Regions from separate parts of the Paenibacillus sp. Y412MC10 genome, predicted to be linked through region 1. Evidence: a T-box and tRNA genes for the amino acid it is inferred to sense, from the RefSeq annotation. Region 1 holds a T-box; the other regions hold tRNA genes.
The links. The T-box of region 1 lies ahead of leuS (leucine--tRNA ligase). A T-box ahead of a tRNA ligase gene usually reads a tRNA of that ligase, here a tRNA-Leu.
Positions count from the first base shown of each region.

Region 2: it has a tRNA-Leu gene. The T-box ahead of leuS (leucine--tRNA ligase) is inferred to sense a tRNA for this amino acid. The anticodon was not compared.
Region 3: it has a tRNA-Leu gene. The T-box ahead of leuS (leucine--tRNA ligase) is inferred to sense a tRNA for this amino acid. The anticodon was not compared.
Region 4: it has a tRNA-Leu gene. The T-box ahead of leuS (leucine--tRNA ligase) is inferred to sense a tRNA for this amino acid. The anticodon was not compared.

Region 1 is NC_013406.1:2,026,961-2,030,169, forward strand. It holds gene GYMC10_RS08625 (Gfo/Idh/MocA family protein) at 1-771, shown strand, start outside; gene GYMC10_RS08630 (AraC family transcriptional regulator) at 856-1,737, shown strand; T-box leader at 1,778-2,038, shown strand; gene leuS (leucine--tRNA ligase) at 2,128-3,209, shown strand, end outside.
Region 2 is NC_013406.1:5,149,836-5,153,044, forward strand. It holds gene GYMC10_RS22490 (methyl-accepting chemotaxis protein) at 1-273, shown strand, start outside; gene GYMC10_RS22495 (divergent polysaccharide deacetylase family protein) at 447-1,328, opposite strand; tRNA gene GYMC10_RS22500 (tRNA-Leu) at 1,655-1,738, opposite strand; gene GYMC10_RS22505 (hypothetical protein) at 1,917-2,336, shown strand; gene GYMC10_RS22510 (carboxymuconolactone decarboxylase family protein) at 2,420-2,749, opposite strand; gene GYMC10_RS22515 (hypothetical protein) at 2,820-3,038, opposite strand; gene GYMC10_RS22520 (hypothetical protein) at 3,157-3,209, opposite strand, start outside.
Region 3 is NC_013406.1:2,186,030-2,189,238, reverse strand. It holds gene GYMC10_RS09355 (AI-2E family transporter) at 1-312, shown strand, start outside; gene GYMC10_RS09350 (hypothetical protein) at 388-783, opposite strand; gene GYMC10_RS09345 (uracil-DNA glycosylase) at 803-1,489, opposite strand; tRNA gene GYMC10_RS09340 (tRNA-Leu) at 1,690-1,775, opposite strand; gene GYMC10_RS09335 (polysaccharide deacetylase family protein) at 2,180-2,950, shown strand; gene GYMC10_RS09330 (TetR/AcrR family transcriptional regulator) at 3,141-3,209, shown strand, end outside.
Region 4 is NC_013406.1:5,242,500-5,245,708, forward strand. It holds partial or broken gene GYMC10_RS22920 (helix-turn-helix domain-containing protein) at 1-454, shown strand, start outside; gene GYMC10_RS22925 (hypothetical protein) at 625-816, shown strand; gene GYMC10_RS22930 (WD40/YVTN/BNR-like repeat-containing protein) at 917-1,642, opposite strand; tRNA gene GYMC10_RS22935 (tRNA-Leu) at 1,828-1,911, opposite strand; gene GYMC10_RS22940 (copper amine oxidase N-terminal domain-containing protein) at 2,046-3,026, opposite strand.

The DNA of each region.
Region 1 (3,209 bases):
GGCCTGAAGGTCATGTCGCACGGCAAGGATTATTTCACGGATAAAACGCCGTTCACCACGCTGGAGCAGGTGAACGCTGCACGCGCGAAAGCCGCGGAGACGGGCAAGAAATACATGGTCTATTACAGTGAACGGCTGCATGTGGAGAGTGCCGTCCATGCCGGGAAGCTGATTCAGGACGGGGCGATCGGGCGAGTGGTGCAAGTGATGGGAACCGGACCGCACCGTTTGAATGCGTCCTCCCGCCCGGACTGGTTTTTCCGTCATCAACAGTACGGGGGCATCCTGTGTGACATCGGCTCCCACCAGATCGAACAATTTTTGTTTTATGCGGGATGCCGCGATGCCAAGGTGCTCAGCAGCAAGGTGGGCAATTATGCGAATCCGGAATACCCCGAGCTGGAGGATTTCGGAGATGCAACGCTGGTGGGAGACAATGGAGCCACCAATTATTTCCGCGTCGATTGGCTGACGCCCGGAGGACTTGGCACTTGGGGCGACGGCAGAACCTTTATTCTGGGAACGGAAGGATACATCGAGCTTCGCAAATACATCGATATCGCAAGGCATCCGCAGGGGGATCATCTGTACTTGGTTAACGGTGAAGGAGAGTTTCATATGGAACTCCAGGGGAAAGTGGGCTATCCGTTTTTCGGGGAGCTTATCCTGGACTGCCTGGAACGCACGGAACATGCCATGTCCCAGGAGCATGCCTTCAAGGCCGGAGAATTGTGCGTGATTGCCCAAAATGAAGCCGTGCGCATTCCCTAAAATCATTTATAATAGAGAAAACCCCGTTACGTTGAGGGTTGGGGGTTAGACGACTCCAAAATCGCTAAAGGGGCGATTCTCTAAATGACCTCATCTGTCGATATGATGCCAGGCTTTGACCGCATGCAGCTTCAAGCGCCGTTCGATCTGACCTATTACAATGAACAGCCGCTGTCGGGAGGGCAGTTTCACTCGCATGCTTTTTATGAAATTTATTATTTCCATGAGGGACGCTGCACGTATTTGATCGGCGATTCCGTGTTCACCCTGAAACCGGGGGATCTGCTCCTGATGAACGGGCTTACGCTGCACTGTCCGAACGTTGAACCCGATTCCAGATATGTCAGGAGCATTCTGCATTTTGATCCGGCCTGGATCTGCAGGGGGCTTTCGGAGACGGCCAAATCGATATTGCTGGACCCCTTCGAAACGCTGCGGAATCATCGCATGACGCTGACGGGGGAGAACCGGGAAGAATTCGAAGGGATGCTGGCCGATATACACCGCTTGTCGTCCTCCACGGCCGGCTTTCGCCAAGAGCGGATGACCCTTCGAATCCAGGAGATGATGTACGTCATCGCCGACTGGTGCCAGGCCGCCGTGCAGGATCACGACTCGATCTCGGAGAAGGAGCGGCATGTCCAGCATGTCGTGTCGTTTGTCGAGGAAAATTATATGCTGGATCTGACGCTGGAGGGAATCGCCCGCGACATGCATATCACGAAACACTATTTATCCTCCTTATTCAAGGAAGTAACCGGAACGACGGTGTTCAAATATGTGTATCACCGGCGGATCAACCAGGCAAAAATCATGCTCAGGCTCCACCCCCATCTGAGCATAACGGAGATCAGCCAGGCGTCCGGTTTCAAGCATTTGGCCCATTTCAGCCGGATGTTCAAGGCCATGGTCGGGACCACGCCGGAACATTACCGCAGAAGCGGAGAAGAGCTTTCGTTGACTTGATCGCGCTTTTTGGGTATAATAGCCACATTAAAACGGTAATATGAACGCGATGATGAGGATCAATCGTTCCAATTTCGATCATGCAGAGAGCCGGTGTCTGGTGAAAACCGGTTGACGATAGGGATGAACTCGCCTCGGAGCAATGGTGTTAACCCGGCCGTCGGAGGGCTGTATTCCGGCAGAATCGGCCGATGAAGCATCGTCGTCTTATCCGCGATAAGGATGCAAAGGGAGCGAAAGGCAAAGCATGCCTTTGGCTAACTAGGGTGGTACCACGGGAATCAAACCTCTCGTCCCTAGCGATCAACGCTATGGATGATGAGGTTTTTTTGTTTTTTTGGGCAATGGCGCAGGCCTTGCCTCTCGACTGTGAAGGAGGAGCAATGAAGTATGACGGACAATCAACCAACCGGCCACGGCTACCAGCCGCAGGCCATCGAACCGAAGTGGCAGCAATACTGGGATGAGAACAAAACCTTTAAAACGGAAGAAACCTCGTCCAAACCGAAATTTTACGCGCTGGATATGTTTCCGTACCCATCGGGCGCAGGCCTGCACGTAGGTCACCCGGAGGGGTACACGGCAACGGACATCGTGTCCCGCTACAAGCGGATGCGCGGATACAACGTGCTTCACCCGATGGGATGGGACGCCTTCGGCCTGCCGGCAGAGCAGTATGCGATGGACACGGGCAAACATCCGCGGGAGTTCACCGTGCAGAATATCGATACGTTCCGCCGCCAGATCAAATCCCTCGGGTTCTCGTATGACTGGGACCGCGAGATCAGCACCACCGATCCGGAATATTACAAATGGACGCAGTGGATCTTTATCCAGCTCTATAAACGCGGCTTGGCCTATGTGGCCGAGGTTCCGGTGAACTGGTGCGAAGCGCTCGGCACCGTGCTGGCGAACGAAGAGGTCATCGACGGCAAGAGCGAACGCGGAGGCCATCCGGTCGTACGCAAGCCGATGCGCCAATGGATCCTGCGCATTACCGAATATGCGGATCGCCTGCTGGAGGATCTGGACGAGCTGGACTGGAGCGAAAGCCTGAAGGATATGCAGCGCAACTGGATCGGCAAATCCACGGGCGCCGAGGTCCGTTTTGACATCGAAGGGTATGATGGTCATCTGGAGGTGTTCACCACTCGTCCGGATACGCTGTTCGGGGCAAGCTACTGCGTCCTGGCACCGGAGCATGACCTCGTGGACAAAATTGCGACAGCCGATCAGCGTGAAGCGGTGAAGGCTTATCAGGATCAGGCAGCACGTAAAAGCGACCTGGAGCGGACGGATCTGGCCAAGGATAAAACCGGCGTATTCACGGGCGCGTATGCCGTCAATCCGGTAAACGGCGCCAAGGTACCGATCTGGATCGCGGATTACGTGCTTGCCGGCTACGGCACCGGTGCCATTATGGCGGTTCCGGGACATGACAGCCGGGACTGGGAGTTTGCGAAGCAATTCGG
Region 2 (3,209 bases), 3.1 Mb from region 1:
CTGGTTTCTGCGGCTTCCGAGCTGCTTGCCGCCGCAGCCGAAGACGATCTGCGCAAGCACCAGGCCGTAGATGAAGTGGTTCAGCTGATGGAGAAAATCGCTTCGGTCAGCAAGGAGAACCGAAAGATTTCCAAGGATGTGGAGAGCAAAGTGCAGGAGCTGTCGCAGGAAATCGAAAGCGTAAGGTACACCTCAGGCAATGTCGAAGCCATAGCGAAATCGATGCAGCAGCTGGTAGGTCAATTCAAACTCACCGATGCCCGCATCCGATAATATAGCGCAACATATAATCAGCCTTCCAAGCATGAAACTCGGAATCACCGGGACTCTTGCGCGGAAGGCCGTTCGTTTTATATTAAATACCCGGTCTCGGCTGATCTTAACGTTTGGACCCTCCACCGGTCTCGTCACTCGATTCCGGACCTGTTTCTGTGCTCCAGGAAGATCTAATACGAGCGCAGCGGATCAGGCCGCCAGCTTGAGTGCTCCCTGACGAGATCGCTGATCCCGACGAACTCCACCTTTTTTTGCAGTTCCGGGATCGTGCCTTTCAGCGCCTTTGCCGTCCGGATTCCATATACGCCAACATGGCCGATTGCAATGCAGGAAGTTCTTTCTTCCGCATGCTGCGCCGCGGTCTGCAGCTGCTTGCTCACATGCTGAACGGTATGAACGTCATCCAGAAAGATATCGTTGGAGATGGACGGCATTCCCTTCTTCGCTGCCAGTTTGCCGACCACGCTGTAGTAATTCGTTTTGCTGTCGACGAAAAACAGCCCTCTCTCCCTACAAACGTCGAGCACGATGGACATGACCCGTTCATCCCCGGTAACCTTGGAGCCCATGTGATTATTAATCCCAACGGCATAAGGAACCGAATCGATTGCCTCCTCCATGCGTTTACGAATTTCCTCATCGGTGAGCGAACTTAAGATAGCACCTGGTCCGAGCCAGGAAGACCGGCCCTGCTTAGGCTCCATGGGCATATGAATAATGACGTCATGCCCTTGCTGGTGCGCGGCCTCGGCATCTTTCTTGCTCGTCGGCAAAAACGGCATCACGGCCACCGTGATTTTGACAGGCAGATTGAGCATTTCCTCGGTCCCTTTCTGATCATTGCCAAAATCATCGATAATGACAGCCAGCTTATTCGGCTTCTTTTCCTGGACGGATCTGCTGTGATCGGATTCTTCGTGCACGTTTCGAGTATCATGGTTGAACGAATCAGGAGCATTAACCACCCCCGCCCCGTACCCGATCTGTGCTCCGTTCGAGATCCCCCATACCAAACACAGCAAGATAATCGATTTTCTATATCTTTTCCGCATTGTTACGCCCCTTTCCACTCATCATCATGATAGCCTTACCTAACCGTATTGTTTGAGAAAAGCTATTCAAATATGTAATTAGAGGCATAAATGTTAATCAGGAATCCTCCGCTTCCGCAATCACCTGCAGCGCATTTCCGACGGATTGCAGAACATTGCCGGCCACCGTAAGATCGTTGGCTCTCCTATTCGTTGCGTGCCGCGGAGGTCAGCGGTAATTTCGGCCTGTGCCGCATTGGCTATCGATTGCATCGCACAGTCCCAGAGAATTCCAAAACAAAAAAGCTCGTAAACTGCAAGAACAGTTTACGAGCTTTCTCATTAGATGCGGTCGAGAGGACTCGAACCTCCACGGGGGTAAGCCCACACGGACCTGAACCGTGCGCGTCTGCCAATTCCGCCACGACCGCATGTATGTTGTCCACCTTCGAGCCAAGCTCTTATCAGCGGCGACAAGATATATAATATCACGCTAAATAAATCGAGTCAACACTTTTTTTGAGCTTGATTAAAAACCTTGTTTTCGGTTAAAATAAGAACATAAGTTCTCATTCAATATCCATTTTCTATATAAAGGCGGTGATGTTGATGGCCATACAGGCTGTTACAACGGAAGAACGGGCATTGATCAAGAGTTACCTGCTGCTGATGTTCATTCATAAGGTGTTTGAACGGGATTGCCGGATCATTCAGGAGAGCGGGGTATTCAAAACCCCTCAATTGTACGTAGAGGTTGTGGGAAACGGCGCCAAACGTGCTGCCGTGCTTCTTCGAGAGGTGAAGCAGGAATTCACCAAGCGGGCGATCAAGGTATATGACATCGGGCAAAGCAAGGACGGGATTCAGGCACGATATGCTTGCCGGGGGTACATTGGGTCGATGAACATTCTATGGCCATCCTTCCGTGAGGAGATGATGGATCGCATGCGAGCGTATCTCGGACTGGTTCCGCCTCAGAGCGATTCCTCCGAGCAAGCCCATCCTCCTGCCGCTGCTTTCGCGCGCTAACATCGCCGTTCCTTAAACGAAAGAATAACCGCCTCCCCGGCTGTACAAGCGCTTCGGGAGAGACGGTTATTTTTTATCACAGATCAATGAAGGTTATGCTGCACGCGGGTCAGTCCCTGCGAGAGAGCATGTCCCGCGCTGGCGGCAGACGCCACGGCTACGGCCTCCATGATCTGAGCATCCGAGGCTCCCTTGGCACGGGCTTCCTCCATATGGTAGAAGGTACACAGCTCATTGTTGGCAAACAATCCGATCCCAAGCGCGATCAGCTGCTTCGTTCTCGCATCCAGCTCGCCATCCTGAAAGCAAACGCCGGTGAACTGATGATACGCTTCTGCCATGTCCGGCATGCTCTGCTTCAAATTCTGAATTTCATTCTTGTATGCCGAGACCTTGTCATTGGACATTTCCATAACCAAAAGCACCTCTTCCCGAAAAAATAGTTTTCGAGGTTAAGTTGTCCGACGAATTCGAGATCTATGCTTATTCTTCGACCGGGCTGACTCTTGGCTCTTTTTTGAGCTGGTAGCTGTAGCGCCGATCCAGTTTAACGACCCGCCGGTTTCTGCGGCGGATGATAACCTGCTCCGGGTCCCAGGCTACGACGAACCCTATGATATCATTGGTCTCCAGCCCATCCCGCACAACCCGGACCAGTTCGCCGGAGATCCGCAGCTCATCGAGTCTTTCATCGCTGATCATCGCCATGCCTCCTTCATCACTTACTGTGCAAAAAAAGACCTAAATGAGATCATTTAGGTCTTTTGAATGCGTTGCGATATCGACAAACATCCCGATTAAGAGATGTTCTATATACCCATTAACGCTGAGCCGGCTCGATGCTGTCATTCTTCTCGTACCAATAATCCAGCA
Region 3 (3,209 bases), 160 kb from region 1:
CCGTACATCGGTGCGCTGCTGGCGACCGTTCCTGTCGTCATCATCGGATTTATCGAATCGCCCTCCATCGCGATATGGTCCGTCGTGGTCATTGTCATCGCCCAACAGATTCAAGACAATATTCTGACGCCCGTCATCTACGGGAAACAGCTGGATATTCACCCGCTGACCACGGTTGTCCTCATTCTTGTAGGCGGCGACTTCTTCGGACTGCTCGGCATCCTGCTGGCCATTCCGGCCTACATGATCATCAAAATTATCGCGGTGCGAATTTACGAGCTGTTCCTCGCCGAAAAAGTAGAGGACGCATGATGGCGCCTCACAGCAAAAAAGGATGTCCCCGCCAACTTTGCGCTGGCTAGTGGGACATCCTTTATTTTAAAAGAATCACGCATTGCCGCGCAGGGATCGAACCACGAAATCATGCTCGTCCTTACGCAATATCGTGCCATTCGACAGTGTGACGGTATCCTCATCGTGAGATGTCAGGATGGCCTGGGAAGACACCAGCTGGTTGCCCCTCCATACCATGACGCAGGATCCAAAATAAACGGCATTATCGAATTGAATGGTATGACTCACGACATAACCGATGGAGTTCAGGGCCGGATAGGAGTTCCTCGGCATAATTCTATGAATGGCTCGAAACGGAATGATAAGCTCCCCCGGGCCTAGAATCACTTTCTCCTGAACGGGATCCCACCCTTTCAGCACACCTTCAACCGTGCTTTTCGCCCCGTCTAGACGCTGAATGACAACATGACGACCAATCCAATGCTTCATGAAGGTCACCTCTCGCGGATTATTCATCTCCATCGTCCGGCGTGTTCGGGATGTCCCAATTCACCGGATCCATACCCTCTTGCATTAAAAAAGCATTCGATGCTGAAAATGGACGGCTGCCGAAGAATCCTTTGTGCGCTGCAAACGGGCTCGGATGACTGGACTCAAGCACCTTGTGACGGCTTCGGTCTATGAAGGAACCTTTCTTCTGTGCATAACTGCCCCATAATATGAACACCATGGGCCTTTCACGTTCGTTCAGTTTCGCGATGACCTTATCGGTGAAGGTCTCCCACCCGATGCCTTTATGCGAGTTCGGCTCGCCCTCGCGAACCGTCAGCACGGCATTGAGCAGCAGAACTCCCTGGTCCGCCCATGATTGCAAGGATCCATGATTCGGAGCGGAAATCCCCAGATCCGATGAAAGCTCCTTATGTATATTGCGTAAAGACGGAGGAATCGCAACCCCGGGCGAGACGGAAAAACTCAGTCCCTGCGCCTGCCGGCGACCGTGATAAGGGTCTTGTCCCAAAATAACGACCTTCGTCGATTGGTACGATGTTTGCTGCAGAGCCCGAAATATGTCTTCCTTGGGAGGATACACCGTACTGCGCCGGTACTCTTCATCCACCCGTTCCATCAAAGCTTGAAAATAAGGCTTATCCACTTCTCCCTGCAGGATAAGGTCCCAATCATTGTTAAACATCCGCATGTCTCCTCTCCCTCCTCCTCACGCAGGTCAGCATGGAATCATAAAAGAAATGCGATCACTTTAATCAGGACGCGGCATCTTCCGCTTCGGTCCGCAGGAACAACGCCCGCTGATGAATTTGCGTCGATTTAAAAAATAAGCCGGCACCCATGCAGGGGCCGACTTATTTTGCATCATACCAGACGCTGTTATAATGCCGAGGACGGGGGTCGAACCCGTACGGTAGTCACCTACCGCAGGATTTTAAGTCCTGTGCGTCTGCCAATTCCGCCACCCCGGCATATTGTATCCGCGCATGTTCCTAGCGTCGTTCACGTTCACTTGAAAAGCCCGAAGGTACGCGTGGAATTCGCAATATTTTGCGAGATCATCCCGAAATCTAGGTGTGCACATTTCGTCTTAGCGACAAAATCGATAATACCATGTACAACCATATGATGTCAATATATGAAACTCATAATTTTTCGCATCACCCCGGGCCAAGCATTCATCTCGATGAACTAGCGCCATCGCTCTGCTTGTAGGTACTGACAGCAAATCAAGGGACTCCTTCGCAATCGGCGCGCTTGCTTTCCCCGCTGGAGCTTCCTATAGAATAATTTCTCGGTTACCGTGCATCCTAAATGAAGCTCGCGTGCTTACATGCGGAGACTAGAACAACAGAAGAAAAGGAAACCCATCGACATGAAAAAACGAACATGCTCAGCCTTCTCATTGCTTGCCCTTGCGCTGATTCTTGGTTATCCCGGCCATGTGCATGCGGAGCACGTGCCTTCTGCCTCCAAAGGCAGAGATTATTATGAGGAGCGCGGCGAGATCGTGTGGGAAGTGCCCACGCAGAACAAGGTGATCGCCCTCACTTTTGACGACGGCCCGGACGAGCATAATACCGTTCAAATTCTGGATCTGTTAAAGCGGTATGACGCTAAAGCCACCTTCTTCGTTGTAGGCAGCCGGGTGGAGAAACATCCCGACATCGTCGCGCGGGAGCTTCAGGAAGGACATGAAATCGGCAACCACTCCTATACGCATCCGCCCTTTCACAATATTAACGTCACGAAGTTATCAAGTGAACTGAATCAAACGCAGGATGCGATCTATCAAGCCACCGGCATGAAGACCGTACTGTTCCGCCCGCCCGGGGGCAGCTATAATGAAGCCATTGTGAGTACGAGCAAGGATTTGGGCATGCTGACCGTATTGTGGTCATGGCACCAGGATACCCTCGACTGGCGAAAGCCCGGCGTCAACCGCATTGTCCGAAAGGTTCTGGATAACGCCCGTAACGGCGACATCGTACTTATGCACGATTTTGTACCCAGCAGTACGCAGACGGTTGAAGCCCTCAAGGTGATTTTGCCGGAGCTGCAAAAAAGAGGTTATTCATTTGTTACCGTATCGGAGCTGATGTCCTACCATGAGAAATCACGCAAGTTCATCGAAGTCAACCATTAATAAGCCGTTCGCATGTAAGACAATGACCGCTGCCTTTTGGAGGTAACGGTTATTTTTTTGGAAAGGCTTCGATCCCGGTGCGCCGGATAGAATTTTCTCTTGAATATTTCAAACCCATTTGTTAAGATACAGAACGAACGTTCAGTATATACAATTTTGACGATAGCCTAGGGGATAAGGGGGTGCATGCGTGAACAAAAAACAACAACAAACCGAAGATACCAAGCGACGCATTGCCGAAGCCGCCAAGGCGCTATTT
Region 4 (3,209 bases), 3.2 Mb from region 1:
ATGGCCAACGATATCAAATTGTCGCAATTGGCCGAGGAACTGGGAGTATCCTCCCGTAGCGTCAGCGCCTGGGTATATGAGGGACGCGTTCCCGGAAAAAACAACCTGGAGAAAGCCTGCGACTACTTGGGTTATCCCCGCCACATTCTCTTCAGAGAAGAATTGCTGGACAAGTCGCCCTTGATCTGTCAGCCAGCGCCTTTCCCGATTCATGAAACGCACCTTGACACGCTCTCCGGTCAGCAATCGGATTCTGACAGGCCTGTGCATGGTTCATGATTTGTCGGTGAGCGATGTCAGCCGCTGGATCGGCGTGCATCCCGGCACGTTCCGCAAATGGCTGCACCAAGGCACCGTACCTTCAGCAGCATTCCAGGAGAAAGCGGAACAGTTCTTTCGAATCCCTAAGTCTGTGTTATTCGCAGATTGCGCACTGAAGCAAGAGTCCCGATAAAACTACCGTTAAACCAATAACCATACTTATGATCTGACACAAATGCTCTGCTTGCCGGACTCCATTCGGCCAAGCCGGGCTTATTTTGTGTCATGGCATAGTTTGAGGTTTTCAGGGAATACAAGTAACATCGGGCATACGAAAGCATCCAGGAATGAGGTGACTGACGAATGAAGCTGCGTCAGAAGGAAATTGGCGCTTCACTGGGATTGCTGGCTGGAACGACCATGGGAAGCGGCATCGGATTCCTGCTCGGATGGCACTCCTACAATCTGATGGCCCTGGTATCCCTCTTCGGTTTTTTCGGAATTGCAGCCGGTATTTGGGCAGGCTCCCGAAGAATATTCAAAGAGCTCCCTTAAAAACCATGCGAGGCTCGTCGTTCTGCCTGATTCTTGATGAACATTTAGGCATAAGCTCAAAAAAAGCAGGCCGGTAATTTTCCGGTCTGCTTTGTTATGATTAGTTATGGGTCTTCGTCTCGTTTATAACGTACAATTTCCCAGGCTTAACGCCATCGTTTTTGAAATGTTGAACGACTCCGTCAGTGGCGGCTCTTTGGTCATGGCCTCGGGTGGTCGTATCCGGCATATCCTGAATGCTCCAGGTCTTGCCTCCGTCCTCGGTTTTGGCTTGACCGCTGAATCCCGTTTCGGGCGAGATAAAATGGAGAAAGCCGGCATTCGGCGTGCTTCCTATCCGGTTCCATGTTTCTCCGCCATCCGTCGTACGGTACAGATCGTTATTCTCCATCACGGTCCAGGCCTGCTTTCCGTTCAGCGCAAAGATTTGGCGTACTGTGCCCTTCGGCTGAGCTTGAACCTCCCATTCCGTGCCTCCGTCATCACTAAAAGCAATCCAGCCTTCTCCGCCGATCCAGCCTGAGTTATGATTAACGAGCCGGACTGCCGTCACATCCGATAAATCCACATCGGGTTCGGCCGCTGGATCTTCTTGCGTGTCTGCTGCGGAACCGTTTCCTGCGCTGCCATCCGTATGGCCTGAGGTTTCATCCGTGCCGGAAGGCGGCGCTGCCTGAGGAATATCTCCCTTGGGGGAATTCGCCGATGCTTCAGTCGGCAAAGGCCCGGCCCCATTCCCTTTATCCGATGACTGGCATCCGACAGCTACGCTGACTGCGATCAACATCATCAGCATAAAGCCCATCCTGTTTCGAGGTTTTATCATGCGATCACACCCCTTATGTTCTAAAATACCAACCGTAACGGCTATTTACGCTATTCGTCCCATTCCATCACCCTCATACGGAACGGTACCTCCTATTCAGTATAACGCGATTTCCACATGAAGAGGAACGAAAAAAGCTGTTTTTCAAGTCGAATTCCACTTGAAAAACAGCTTTGCTTCATAGATGCGGTCGAGAGGACTCGAACCTCCACGGGGGTAAGCCCACACGGACCTGAACCGTGCGCGTCTGCCAATTCCGCCACGACCGCATATTATGTAAGTCGTGATCGTGTTGATCACCGTAATTAAGAGTATATTACGCCCCAAGCTAAAAAGCAAGCATTTTTTCAAAAAAAATGTCGAAACCATCATTTCATCATGGTTTCGACTAATCAGGCCAGTCTCAGATCGTCCATTGATCATGTATGATGCCGGACAATACCCAACGATCCTCATACCGCTCAAACACTAGCCGCAGGCTTTCCCAGTCCATGCCCGCATAATCAGGATCAACTCCATCATAATAATACTCCACGATGCCGGCCTCTCTGTACTGGCTGCTGGCATTGTTCACCGTATTTCCTTCGCTCTTCGATTGGTTGTATCCGATCCACGGCGCCTTCGCAAAGTCCAGCGAATAAATGAATTTCTTGTAATAGTCATCAAAAGTCATCGAAATCGGTTCTCCGCTGCCGTCAAACTCACCCCATCGGTAAACGGCGTCGTTGTTCAATCCCTGCCGCAGCTGCTGCTTGCTGAGCGTTACGTCCTTCTGCCGGTCGACGTAAGCATACGGAGAGAAGGTGATTCCGTCTGGATGAGCGAGTTCGGCCAGCTTCTCAAAATCCTTGTTTTTCAATAATGCGATCGCTTCAGCACTGATTTTGGATAGGGCGGCTTCTGCCTCTTTCGGCGTGAGCAGCGGATAAATCATAACTTCTTTTGCCTTGTTATCCCAGGCAACCTTGCCTCCAAGCCCTTCAGCCGAGAAACGGAGCGGGATGTAAACCCGTCCCTCCCTGAGAAGAGGCGGAGCATCCAAGGTCACGACCTTGCCGTCTTTCATGGCACGGGTATGCCCAACGGTATAACTCGTTGTATGTTTGCCATTTCTCACGACCGCCGTCCGATCGGCTTGATTCCAACGCACTTCGGCACCCATTGCTGCCGAAATGCCGCGGAATGGCACCATCACCCTCCCTTGATGAATAAAAGCTGGCGAATCCAGCAGCAATTTGCCGCCATTCACCCTAACTTCAATAGGTTGGTCTGAAGATGTGCCCGAAGCCCAAACTTCTTCTCCTCCGAACTGGAAAACGGCGATCCCAATCGCTGCCGCCATGAAACCGGCCAGCAGCTTTTTCACTGCTTGACGTTTCTTCATCACGAACTCTCCCTCCTTCAGCTCAGTTCACTAATCCTTTCTCCATTTCATTATAAAACATCTATTACCCATAGACCCATCCCTAAAGCAATTGCTGCCGGTTACTCCGTACAGGCCACTGGATATGCCCTCCCCTCACGCTCCAGGTCCGCTATGGCTAACCCCCCATTATATTCACTCAAC